DNA from 2 places in the Niveispirillum sp. FG156 genome. Region 1 is predicted to be linked to the other one. Evidence: predicted binding sites of a transcription regulator. Region 1 holds the regulator's gene; the other holds the start of a gene.
What was found. The regulator LexA, encoded in region 1, represses DNA repair genes until DNA is damaged. The targets are predictions, from matches to a motif close to ATGTTCTANTTTGGTTC.
Positions count from the first base shown of each region.

Region 2: a site for LexA is predicted at 3,151-3,167, ahead of recA (recombinase RecA). Genes of this name have one in related genera too.

Region 1 is NZ_JBMDKE010000014.1:42,027-47,894, reverse strand. Features, by position in the region: gene moaC (cyclic pyranopterin monophosphate synthase MoaC) at 1-173, shown strand, start outside; gene ACODSP_RS10775 (molybdopterin molybdotransferase MoeA) at 416-1,615, shown strand; gene ACODSP_RS10770 (methyl-accepting chemotaxis protein) at 1,628-3,307, opposite strand; gene lexA (transcriptional repressor LexA) at 3,680-4,426, shown strand; gene ACODSP_RS10760 (hypothetical protein) at 4,530-4,754, shown strand; gene ACODSP_RS10755 (acylphosphatase) at 5,075-5,359, opposite strand; gene ACODSP_RS10750 (GNAT family N-acetyltransferase) at 5,577-5,868, shown strand, end outside.
Region 2 is NZ_JBMDKE010000002.1:14,312-20,179, forward strand. Features, by position in the region: gene ACODSP_RS01335 (PAS domain S-box protein) at 1-1,283, opposite strand, end outside; gene ACODSP_RS01340 (tetratricopeptide repeat protein) at 1,344-2,681, opposite strand; gene ACODSP_RS01345 (hypothetical protein) at 2,675-3,025, opposite strand; gene recA (recombinase RecA) at 3,254-4,330, shown strand; gene alaS (alanine--tRNA ligase) at 4,697-5,868, shown strand, end outside.

The DNA.
Region 1 (5,868 bases):
AGCTGAAGGGCCGCACGGGCGTGGAGATGGAGGCATTGACCGCTGTGTCGGTGGCCGCCCTCACCATCTATGACATGTGCAAGGCGGTCGATAAGGGCATGGTCATCGGTGGGGTTCACCTTGCCTACAAGGAAGGTGGGAAGAGCGGGACCTATGTGGGGGCGGGGGCTTAAGGGGCGCTTTTGGGCTGTGACGGGGGCGTCGCTCCCTCACCCTCCCAAACGCTTACGCGTTCGGGCCCCTCCCTCTCCCACTTTCGTGGGCGAGGGTGAAAATATCGCCCCTCGCCCGCTTGGCGGGAGGGTGAGGGAACCACACCCATCTGCAAAATATCGCCCTTCCATCACCCTTGCCCCGTTGCAGGGCGTGATATATGCCCCAATATGTCGCGTCCATCGACAGACGGAGCATGTGATTGATCCCGCTATCCGAGGCCCGCGCCCGCATCCTGGCGGCGGCGAAGCTGCTGCCCGCTGAACAGGTGCCCATCACCCAGGGTCTGGGCCGTGTTCTGGCCGCCGATGTGGTGGCCCGCGTCACGCATCCGCCGACGGCGGTCAGTGCCATGGATGGATGGGCCGTGCGTACCGCCGATATAGGCAGCTTCCCCGTTACCCTGACCCGTATTGGTGAAGCCCCGGCGGGCCGGCCCTTCACGGGCATGGTGGGGCCGGGGCAGGCTGTGCGTATCTTCACGGGCGGGGCACTGCCCGATGGGGCCGATACGGTGGTGGTGCAGGAAGATGCCGATGATCATGGCGCTACCGTCACCTTGCGGGATGGCGGTGGCCCTGGCCGTTGGGTGCGTCCGGCGGGTCAGGATTTCAGCGTCGGTGATGTCGGCGTTCCGGTCGGACGCCGCCTGACGGTACGCGATCTGGCGCTCACCGCCTCCATGAATGTCCCCTGGCTGCGCGTGCGGCGGCGTCCGCGCGTGTCGATCCTTGCCACCGGCGATGAGGTGGTGATGCCGGGCGACACGCTGGCCGCCGGGCAGATTGTCAGCTCCAATTCGCTGGCGCTCTGTGCCCTGGTGCGGCAACTGGGCGGAGAGCCGGTGGATCTGGGCATTGCCGGCGACAGTGCCGACAGCCTGTCCACCCTGGTGGCCGCCGCATCGGGGACCGACCTGCTGGTCACCATCGGCGGGGCGTCGGTGGGGGAGCATGATCTGGTCCGCTCCGTCCTGGGCGCCGCCGGGTTGGAGCTGGATTTCTGGAAAATCGCCATGCGGCCGGGCAAGCCGCTGATGTTCGGGCAGATGCATGGCGTGCCCATGATCGGCCTGCCGGGCAATCCCGTCTCGGCCCTGGTCTGCGCCTGGCTGTTTTTGCGCCCGCTGCTGCTTTCCATGCAGGGGTTGCCGTCGGATGACGATCTGCGCGAGGCCGTGCTGGCCCGTGATATGGGCGCCAATGACAGCCGCGCCGATTTTATCCGCGCCAAGCTATCGAGCGATGGGGAGGGGCGGCTGGTCGCCGAACCGTTCCCCAAACAGGATAGCGGTATGTTGAGCCGTCTGGCCTGGGCCGATTGCCTGATCCTGCGCGCCCCCCATGCCCCGCCGGTCAAGGCCGGGGACCGGGTGCAGGTGATGCCGCTGGACGCGCTGTGACCGGGTGACGGATCACGCCCCGATCCGCGCCGCCTCCTGTGCGGCGCGGTTCATGTTGGCCGACATTTCGCCGGCAACCGCACTCTGCTGTTCCACGGCGACGGCGATGGAGCCGACATAGTCATTCACCTGACCGATGGCACCCTGGATGCTGCCCAGGGTAGTGACGACCTCAGCGGCGGTATCGCGCAGGCCGGCAATATCATCGGCGATGCGATCGGCGGCGGCGCGGGCCTGGGTGGCCAGGCTTTTCACTTCCTGCGCCACTACAGCGAAGCCCTTGCCGGCATCCCCGGCGCGCGCCGCCTCGATGGAGGCGTTGAGCGCCAGCAGGTTGATCTGCCCTGTGATGCCGGTGATCAGGTTCACGATATCGACCATGCTGTCCGACAGGTTGGTCAGGCGCGCGGTCACCGTGCCGGCGGCATCAACGCGCCGATTGGCGGCTTCCGCCTCGTCGCGCGACTTGCGCATGCTGTCGGCAATCTCGCGGATGGAGGCGTTCATCTCCTCCGCCCCGGCGGCCACGCTTTCCATCATGCCGCACACATATTCGCTGCGCTGGCGGGCCAGCACCTGCCGCGTCACATCGGTGGCATATTTCACGACCTTGTAGGGCTTGCCATCCAGCCCCAGGATCGGGTTGTAAGAGGCCTGAATCCAGACATCCCGGCCATCCCTGGCACGGCGCCGGAATTCGCCCGCCTGATACTCGCCCGTCGCCAGCTTCTGCCAGAAGGCACGGTAATCGGCGCTGTCTCGCTCCCCCTCCGGCATGAACAGGGAATGGTGGCGGCCCTCAATCTCCCCGGCACGGTAACCCAGCGCCGACAGGAAATTCTCATTGGCGCTGACGATGGTGCCGTCCAGCGTGAATTCGATCACCGCCTGGCTCTTGGCGATGGCCTCCAACTGGCTGGCCCGGTCGCTGTTCAGGCGCTTTTGTTCGGTGATATCGGTCGCGAACTTAACCACCTTGGCAACATTTCCGTCGGTATCCAGAATGGGGGTGTAGGTGGCCTGAATCCAGATGTCGCTGCCATTGCGCCGGACGCGGCGGAACTCCCCACCGAAGAACTCACCGGCGGCAAGCTTTTCCCAGAAATGGCGATAGTCCGGCGTCTCCCGTTCCTCCGCCGACATGAACTGCCGATGATGCTTGCCCTTGATCTCCGACAGGGAATAGCCCAGCGCATTCAGGAAATTCTCGTTCGCGGTCAGGACCTCACCCTGCGGCGTGAATTCGATCACGGCCTGGGTGCGGTTGATGGCGGCAATCTGGCCGGCCATGTCGGCGTTGCGGTGAACGGCGTCAGTGATGTCACTGGCCAGCTTCACCACCCGGATCACCCGTCCGGCGCGGTCCAGAACAGGGTTGTAGGTCGCACGTATCCAGATATCCCGGCCGTGCCGGTCAATCCGGCGGAACACGCCCGATTGAAATTCCCCGCGCGCCAAGTGATCCCAAAAATCCCTGTAGCTCTGCTGTTGGTGATCGCTAACTTTCAAGAACATGCGATGGTGTTTGTTAACGATATCGGCCAGAGAGTATCCAAGCGCATCGAGAAAGTTTTGGTTGGAATCCAATATCACGCCGGTCGGATCAAATTCGATAATGCATTGAGAAATATCGATTGCTTTATGTAAAGCAGAGAATTTTGCAGTCTCATTGCGTCCAAATGAAAAAGACATTCTGATTTTTCCCGCTTCTGAGAATTCGAATTGACGGCGATAGCTGAAATTTGGCCCGAAACCGGCAATCCCAACGAGATTTATCTATAAAGGGCCCGAAGGATTAGACCTTTTCAAGGTCTCGCTTTCATTGGAATGGTTATTATCCCGAACTATCTGCGGTGTCTATATAACATTCGGAATAGTGTGATTATTAGCAAAGGATAATTATCCCGACAGGTTGTAGTCGGGTTGGCCGATCCACATCCTGCAACGTGCAGCCGATGCGAACCAAAATAGAACATTGCCTGGCGTTCCGTTATTGTTCTATAGTGATGTCGGTCACAATGACGGTGCCGGATGGGCGGTCATCGTCGCGGGTGAGGGGATGTCATGCTGACGCGCAAGCAACAGGAACTGCTGTTCTTCATCAATGAACGCCTGAACGAGGGCGGGGTTTCCCCCTCTTTTGACGAGATGAAAGACGCGTTGGGTCTGAAATCCAAATCCGGCATCCACCGCCTGATCACAGGTCTGGAGGAACGCGGGTTCATCCGCCGTCTGCCCCACCGCGCCCGCGCGCTGGAGGTGCTGCGCCTGCCGGAAAAGCCGATGCCCAAGGCCAAGGCAGCGCCCGCCGCCCCGGTATCCGCACCGACACCCGCCACGGCGGACGTGTCGCCACGTTTTAAGCCCAACGTCATCAAGGGCGATTTTCGCAACAGCCTGCCCGGTCGCCAGGCCAGCAACGATGCCGAAGCGGTGGCCCTACCGCTTTATGGCCGCATTGCCGCCGGCCTGCCGATCGAGGCGATGCGCGACAATTCGGTGACCATCGATATCCCAGCCTCCATGCTGGCGGCGGGTGACCATTACGCACTGGAAGTGGCCGGCGACAGCATGATCGAGGCTGGCATCCTGGATGGTGATACGGTCATCATCCAGCGCTGCGAAACGGCGGAGAATGGCACCATCGTGGTGGCCCTGGTCGATCAACAGGAAGTGACCTTGAAGCGCCTGCGCCGCAAGGGAAATTCCATCGCCCTGGAACCGGCCAACCCAAGTTACGAAACCCGCGTTTTCGGTTCCGACCGCGTGAATGTGCAAGGCCGTCTGGTCGGCCTGATCCGTCAGTATTGAGCGGGCGTTACGCGCCTTAATCCTGTCATGGGCCGGCCCCGGTTTCGCCGGGTGCCGCGTCCAGATTGGGGATTGTTGTCCCTGTCTGGAATGGTGCTGCCCCATGCATGTCCTGGCCCTGTCCCCTTGGCGGCTGCTGCCGCTTGCACCTTTGCTCGTGCTGCTTTCGGCCTGCGCCAGCCCGTGTCAGCGCATTGATAATGAGCTGCGGCAGCTGAATGCCGATACGATCCGCGATCCCGCAATGGCATCCGATGGCCGCTATCTGTCCCGGTTCCAGGAGCTGGCCGCGCAATCGGTGGAAAAAGGCTGTCTGGGTGGGCGGTAGGTCAGGTTGGAGGGCTCTGCACTCCGAGTGACCGGGCCAACAGGGCTGTCAGGTACAGATTGAATCCCCACCCTTCGTCATCCCGGCGAAAGCCGGGGCCCAGCGTCAAGGCGCGGTTAGCGCCGATATGAGTCATGTCGCAGCTCTCGCTGCTCTCGCTGGGTCCCGGCTTTCGCCGGGATGACGAAGAAAGCGAACCAATTCGATACATCAAACCCATAACTTAGCGCCTATGAGCGCAAGCCGGGATGACGAAGGGTAGGGCGTTTCCAGTCCGCGTAAAACTGTTCTAGGCGCCGCCTGGTGGCGGCGCGTCCCCTTCATTCCGTGGGGCGCTGATCAAAACCGGTTAGGCCGGGATCGGCGCTTTCCGCAACCTTCACATTGATGACGATGGCGTTGGGCGGACCTTTCCAGCAGGCGTCCAGCATGGCATCGACATCGGTGCTGTGGCCCGCGAACAGGGCCTCCACGCTGCCATCGGTGCGGTTGCGGACCCAGCCATCCAGTTGCCGGGCGCGGGCCTGTTCCACGGTCCAGCCGCGGTACCAGACACCCTGGACGCGGCCCGTCACGATGACGCTGACGGCGCGCCTGTCTTCCATGGGATTTGTCATGAATGTCTCGCTCTCTTTGGACCTATCCAGCCCAAGCGGGCGGCACTTGTCAATCACCCTCGCCAAGTCCACGTTTCTGGGGCAGCATGGAACGGCCCGGTTTTCCAGTGACTGCACACGGCGGCGACGCCTTGGGGGATTGTAAGACCTGCTCTCAGCCGACAGTCTGTGCGGCAGAGAGCATGATGACCTATCCGGAGGGGGCATGACCGCCAGCCTGATCCGTCCCGCGACTATATCCGATGCCCCGGGCATCGCGCATGTGCATGTCGAGAGCTGGCGATCCACCTATCCCGGCATGTTGCCCGAGCGTTATCTGGTGGGCCTTTCCACGGCGACCCATGAAAAGCGCTGGCGTGGGCTGCTGACCGGTGCGCCGCCACGGGGGCGGAGCACCTTTGTCGCGTCCAGCGCGGGTCGTATCGTCGGCTTTTCCTCCTGCGGGCCACAGCGCACGGGCCTGCCGGGCTTTGGCGGGGAGTTCTACGCGCTCTACC
Region 2 (5,868 bases), on a different contig from region 1:
ATGAAGCCGGGCGGAATGTCCAGCAGCTCCGACACCATGCGGTTGGCCACCAGCAGATGGCCGTCAGCGTCATAGACCTCGATGCCGATCCCGACATTGTCCATCATGCTGTCCAGGATGCGCGTCTTCTCCCAAATCTCGCGCTCGGCCTGCCGCCGGTCGGTAATGTCGCGCAGATAGGCGGTGTAGCGCTTGCCCGGCCCCAAAGGCACCGCTGTAATGGCCAGTTCGATGGGGATGATGGTGCCGTCCCGGCGCAGGGCCTCGGTCTCCACACGCCGGCCCAGCATGGTGCCGCCGCCGCCGGTTTTCAGCCGCGTCAGGCCATGATCATGCCCCTCGCGATGGATGGGCGGCACGATCATCTCGCTCATCCGCCGGCCCAATGCCTCGGCCCGCTGCCAGCCGAAGGTACGCTCGGCGGCGGGGTTGAATTCCAGGATATGGCCGTCCTCGTCAATGGAGACGATGCAATCCAGGGCCGTATCCAGGATCGACCGGGCCCGCGCCTCGCTTTCCCGCAGGCGCAGGCTGGACGCGGCCTCATGCGTGACATCACGGAACAGGCACATGACCAGCCGTTCGCCCCCGCCCTGGAACGGCACCGCCGACAGTTCGGCGGTGATGTCCCGCCCGTCGATGCAGCGCAGGTCCATGCGCATCTGGTGCAGCGGCTCACCCCCCACCACCCGGCGCAGCAGCATTTCGGCCAGTGGCCGCGTCTCCTCCGTTACGACATCCAATATGTGAAAACCGGCGGCATCCGCGTCGGCCCCGATACCCAGAATCAGGCGGCCCGCGCGGTTGATGAAGCGCCCGCGCCCCGCCGCGTCATGCACCGCGATCCCGTCGGGCGACAGATCCACCAACTGGCGATAGCGCTGTTCGCTGTCGCGTAGCTGCTGCTCCCCGCGCTTTAACTCCGTGATGTCGGTGCGCACGCACAGGGTGCCGCCCTGGGGCAGACGCCGGTCATGGACCCGAATCCAACGCCCGTCCGACAGCAGGAATTCACCCGGCTGGCCGGCGGGATTGCGGAAAGCCCACATGCGCTCGGCGACATATTCTTCCAGGTCGCGGTCCTGGGCGTGCAGATTGTCGCCCGCCGCGATGCCATGGCGCAGCAGATCCTCGAACGCTGTTCCCGCCACCATGCGTGCCGCCGTCACGGGGAACAGCGCCTTGAAGGCGGGATTGGCGACCACCAGCCTTTCCTGCGCATCGAACAGGGCCACGCCGTCGGTCAGCATGTCGAAGGCGGTGGTCAGGCTGTCCAGGTCCAAGCGCGTCTCCGGCGGCGGGGGCGTCAATACCCATGATGGTGCCGCGCCATGCCGCCAGGATCAAGCCGGCAGCGCCAGCTCAATGCGCGACAGCAATCCAGCCCAGTCGCCGCAGCGCTGCTGCCGGAACAGCCGCATGGAGGGGTACCATCCTGTCTTCGTCCCCTGGTCCAGCCAGCGCCAGTCCGTATCGGTGGCGATCAGGGTCCAGGTGGGCCGGCCCATGGCGCCGGCCAGATGGGCCAGGGCGCTGTCGGGCGTGATCAGCAGGTCCAGATGCGGCAGGATCGCCGCCGTGTCGGCCCAGCCCGTGATCCCCGCGCCCAGATCGGTGACGTGGCCGGGCAGGGGGGTGTCCGCCATTTCCTCCCGCCCGCTGGCCACCTGCAGCGCGTGCCAATCGGCGTTGGCGCGCGACAGCAGCGGTAGCAGGTTGGACAGGCCGGGCGAGCGCCAGAAATCACCGGGATGGGCAGGATTGCCGGCCCAGCTGAAGCCGATGCGCATGCGGCCCTGCCGGCGGGGCATTGCGTCCGCCCAGCGGGCCGACAGGGCCGCATCGACACTGATATAGGGTCCGTCCCAGGGGATTGTGGCCGGGGTCAGGCCCAGGATGCCGGGCAGGTCCAGCAAGGGCACCTGCATGTCGACCGGCGGCAGGTCCTGACCGCGCGCCACGACAGTGCCGTGGCGCCCATCGGCGAACAGGGGCGTCAGCGCCGCCGGCACCTCCAGCACCAGTTCCGCCCCGGCATCGATCAGCGGGCGCACCAGCCGCGCGCACATGATGGTATCGCCGGCCCCCTGTTCATCCCAGACCAGCAGCCGCCGGCCCTTTATATCCTGACCCTGCCAGGGCGCGATCTGCCGGTGCCGGGGTGGGCGGGCGGATACGGACCAGCGGTGATGATATTCGCGGAACCCCTCGTCCCAGCGGCCCAGCCGCAGCAAGGCCAGGGCGCGGCCCAGTTTCGCCGATGGGTCGTCCGGTGTGATCGACAGGCAGCGCTCGAACGCCGCCAGGGCGCCTGCCGCATCGCCCGTCACCCGCCGCCACAGGCCGGTATCGCGCCAGACATAGGCGTGATGGGCACCCTGTTCCTGCGCCACGGCCAGATGCGTTCCGGCATCGGCCTCCCGCCCCGTATGCAGCAGCAGATTGGCCAGCGCGCAACGCGCGGGCACCAGCCGGGGCGCCACCGCCACCGCGCGCAGCAGCAGGGCCTCGGCCCGCTCCACCCGCCCGGCGCGGCGCGCGGCATCCCCCAGGGTCAGCAGGGCGACCACATGGTCGGGATCGGTATCCAGAACCTGTTGCCACAGCGTCAGGGCCGCCGCCCCGTCTCCCCGGTCCGCCGCCTTTTCCGCCGCCTGGACCAGGTCTGTCACGCTCACCATTGTTTCTCCGTCAGGGTCGGCTTGCCCTGTACCGTGCTGCTGGTCGCCTCCGGCATGCGGACCAGACGGTCGCTGCGGATGACGGGAAGGGGATCGGGATCATAGATGGCTTTCAGGCGGCGGTATTCCTCATAATGGAATTCCTGCTGTTCCTGAAAATCCGGTTCCCCGTTGCGCCGGCCCGTGACGATCACTTCCTGTTCCATCGGCGGGCTGCCAGGGGGCGGGCTGTCGGGTTTCTTGGCCTGCGCCGGCGGATTGGCATTCTGGGCCCCTGCCGGGGGGCAGAACAGTGCCAGCAGGACCAGACAGAATAGCCCGCGATTCCCGTTCTTGATGATCATGATGCGCACCGGTGGACGGCCATGAAGGAGACCATCATACGGGATTCCCTGCCGTTTCGCATCTGAACTTTGTTCATATTTGTCGACTGCCCCGTCCTCTCTCCGGAAACGGGATGGTAAAAAGCGAACATAGTGAGAACATTCGTGCTTGGCGAATGAGAACAAAGAATGTACAACAGGTGCAGTTGAACGGGCATGCACATCCGTGCGAGAAGGAAGGGGACAATAATGTCGGCAGCTCCACTCCGTCTGGTTGAAACACCCATGGACAAACAAAAAGCTCTGGATGCGGCTCTTGGCCAGATCGAACGCGCGTTCGGCAAGGGCTCCATCATGAAGCTCGGCGCCAAAGAGGCATTGACGGAGACGGAGGTGGTTTCCACCGGCTCCCTCGGCCTCGACATCGCGCTGGGCATCGGCGGCCTTCCCCGGGGCCGTATCATCGAAATCTACGGGCCGGAAAGCTCGGGCAAGACGACGCTCGCCCTGCACGCCATCGCCCAGGCGCAGAAGAATGGCGGTGTCTGCGCCTTCGTCGATGCCGAACACGCGCTCGACCCCTCCTATGCCCGCAAGCTGGGCGTGGATGTGGATGAGTTGCTGATCTCGCAGCCCGACGCCGGTGAACAGGCGCTGGAAATCGTCGACACGCTGGTGCGCTCCGGCGCCATCGACGTGCTGGTGGTGGACTCGGTGGCAGCCTTGGTGCCGCGCGCCGAACTGGAAGGCGAAATGGGCGACAGCCATGTCGGCCTGCACGCCCGCCTCATGAGCCAGGCGCTGCGCAAGCTGACCAGCTCCATCTCCAAGTCGCGCTGTCTGGTGATCTTCATCAACCAGATTCGTCTGAAGATCGGCGTGATGTTCGGTAACCCGGAAACCACGACGGGCGGCAACGCGCTGAAATTCTACGCTTCCGTCCGTCTGGATATCCGCCGCATCGGCGCCATCAAGGACCGGGAGACGGTGACCGGCAACCAGACCCGCGTGAAGGTGGTGAAGAACAAGATGGCGCCGCCCTTCCGCGTCGTCGAATTCGACATCATGTATGGCGAGGGCGTGTCCAAGGTCGGCGAACTGCTCGACCTGGGCATTCAGGCCGGCGTGGTGGACAAGTCGGGTTCCTGGTTCTCCTATGACGGGCAGCGCATTGGTCAGGGCCGTGAAAACGCCAAGACCTTCCTGCGCAACAACCAGCCCGTGGCCGACAGCATCGAACAGAAGATCCGCGCCAATGCCGGCATCGTGGCGGGCGCCATGATGGGCACCCCGGAAACCGACGGGGACGCGGCCACCCCGGAGTGATCCTGCATCGCATGGCAATGCACGTTCAGTAGGGGAGGCGGGAAACCGCCTCCCTTTTGCTTTTCGGGGCTGTTGAGATTCACTGGGGCTTGAGAAAATCGGCCTCCCCGGCCTTCGCCGGGGGCAATCTAAGAATTACAATGGGTTAAGAAAACCACGCCCTGAATCTCGACACACCCTAATCCCTTTTAGAACCTGCGCTGCGTGAAACGCCCCCCTATTTTCCGTTCCACAATGTTTCACATGGACGATTTATACCCCCAAACATGACCCCCATGGGCAGGCGGGCATGGACAGGGCGGCACTGGCCACGGTAAAACCCACACCCCATATTGTCGCGACCCACACCGCTGTCAGGCCGTTCCCATGTCAAAGAAGACCGTCAACGAAATCCGTTCCACCTTCCTTGATTATTTCGGGAAGAACGGCCACGCCATTGTCGACAGCTCGCCGCTGGTCCCGCGCAATGACCCGACGCTGATGTTCACGAATGCCGGCATGGTGCAGTTCAAGAACGTCTTCACGGGCCAGGAACCGCGCCCCTATAACCGCGCTACGACCTCGCAGAAATGCGTGCGCGCGGGTGGCAAGCATAACGACCTGGACAATGTCGGCTTCACGGCGCGCCATCACACCTTCTTTGAAATGCTGGGGAACTTCTCCTTCGGTGACTATTTCAAGGCCGACGCGATCGAGATGGCCTGGAACCTGATCACCAAGGAATTTGGTATCTCCCCGCATAAGCTGACGACCACTGTCTTCCACAATGATGACGAGGCGTTTGACCTGTGGAAGAAGATCGCCGGCCTGCCGGATGACCGCATCATCCGCATCCCGACGTCCGACAATTTCTGGATGATGGGCGATACCGGCCCCTGCGGCCCCTGCTCGGAAATCTTTTACGATCATGGCGACAAGATCGCCGGCGGCCCGCCGGGCAGCCCGGATCAGGATGGCGACCGCTTCATCGAGATCTGGAATCTCGTGTTCATGCAGTATGAGCAGCTGCCATCCAAGGATGGCGGGTATGAGCGCGTGCCCCTGCCCAAGCCCTCCATCGATACCGGCATGGGCATGGAGCGTCTGGCCGCCGTCATGCAGGGCGTTCACGACAATTACGATATCGACCTGTTCCAGGGCCTGCTGGAGGCCTCGGCGGAGGCGACGGGCGCGTCGTTGAAGGGGCCGCAGGCCACCTCCCACCGCGTCATCGCCGACCATCTGCGCTCCTGCTCCTTCCTCATCGCCGATGGCGTCATGCCTTCGAACGAGGGGCGTGGGTATGTTCTGCGCCGCATCATGCGCCGTGCCATGCGTCATGCCCACATGCTGGGTGCTAAGGACCCGGTGATGCACCGTCTGGTGCCGGCCCTGGTGCGGGAGATGGGTGGCCATTATGCCGAACTGGTCCGCGCCCAGGCCCTGATCACCGAAACGCTGCGCCTGGAAGAAACCCGCTTCAAGCAGACGCTGGACCGTGGTCTGAAGCTGTTGGACGAGGCGGAGGCACCGCTGGCCGAAGGTCAGGCGCTGCCCGG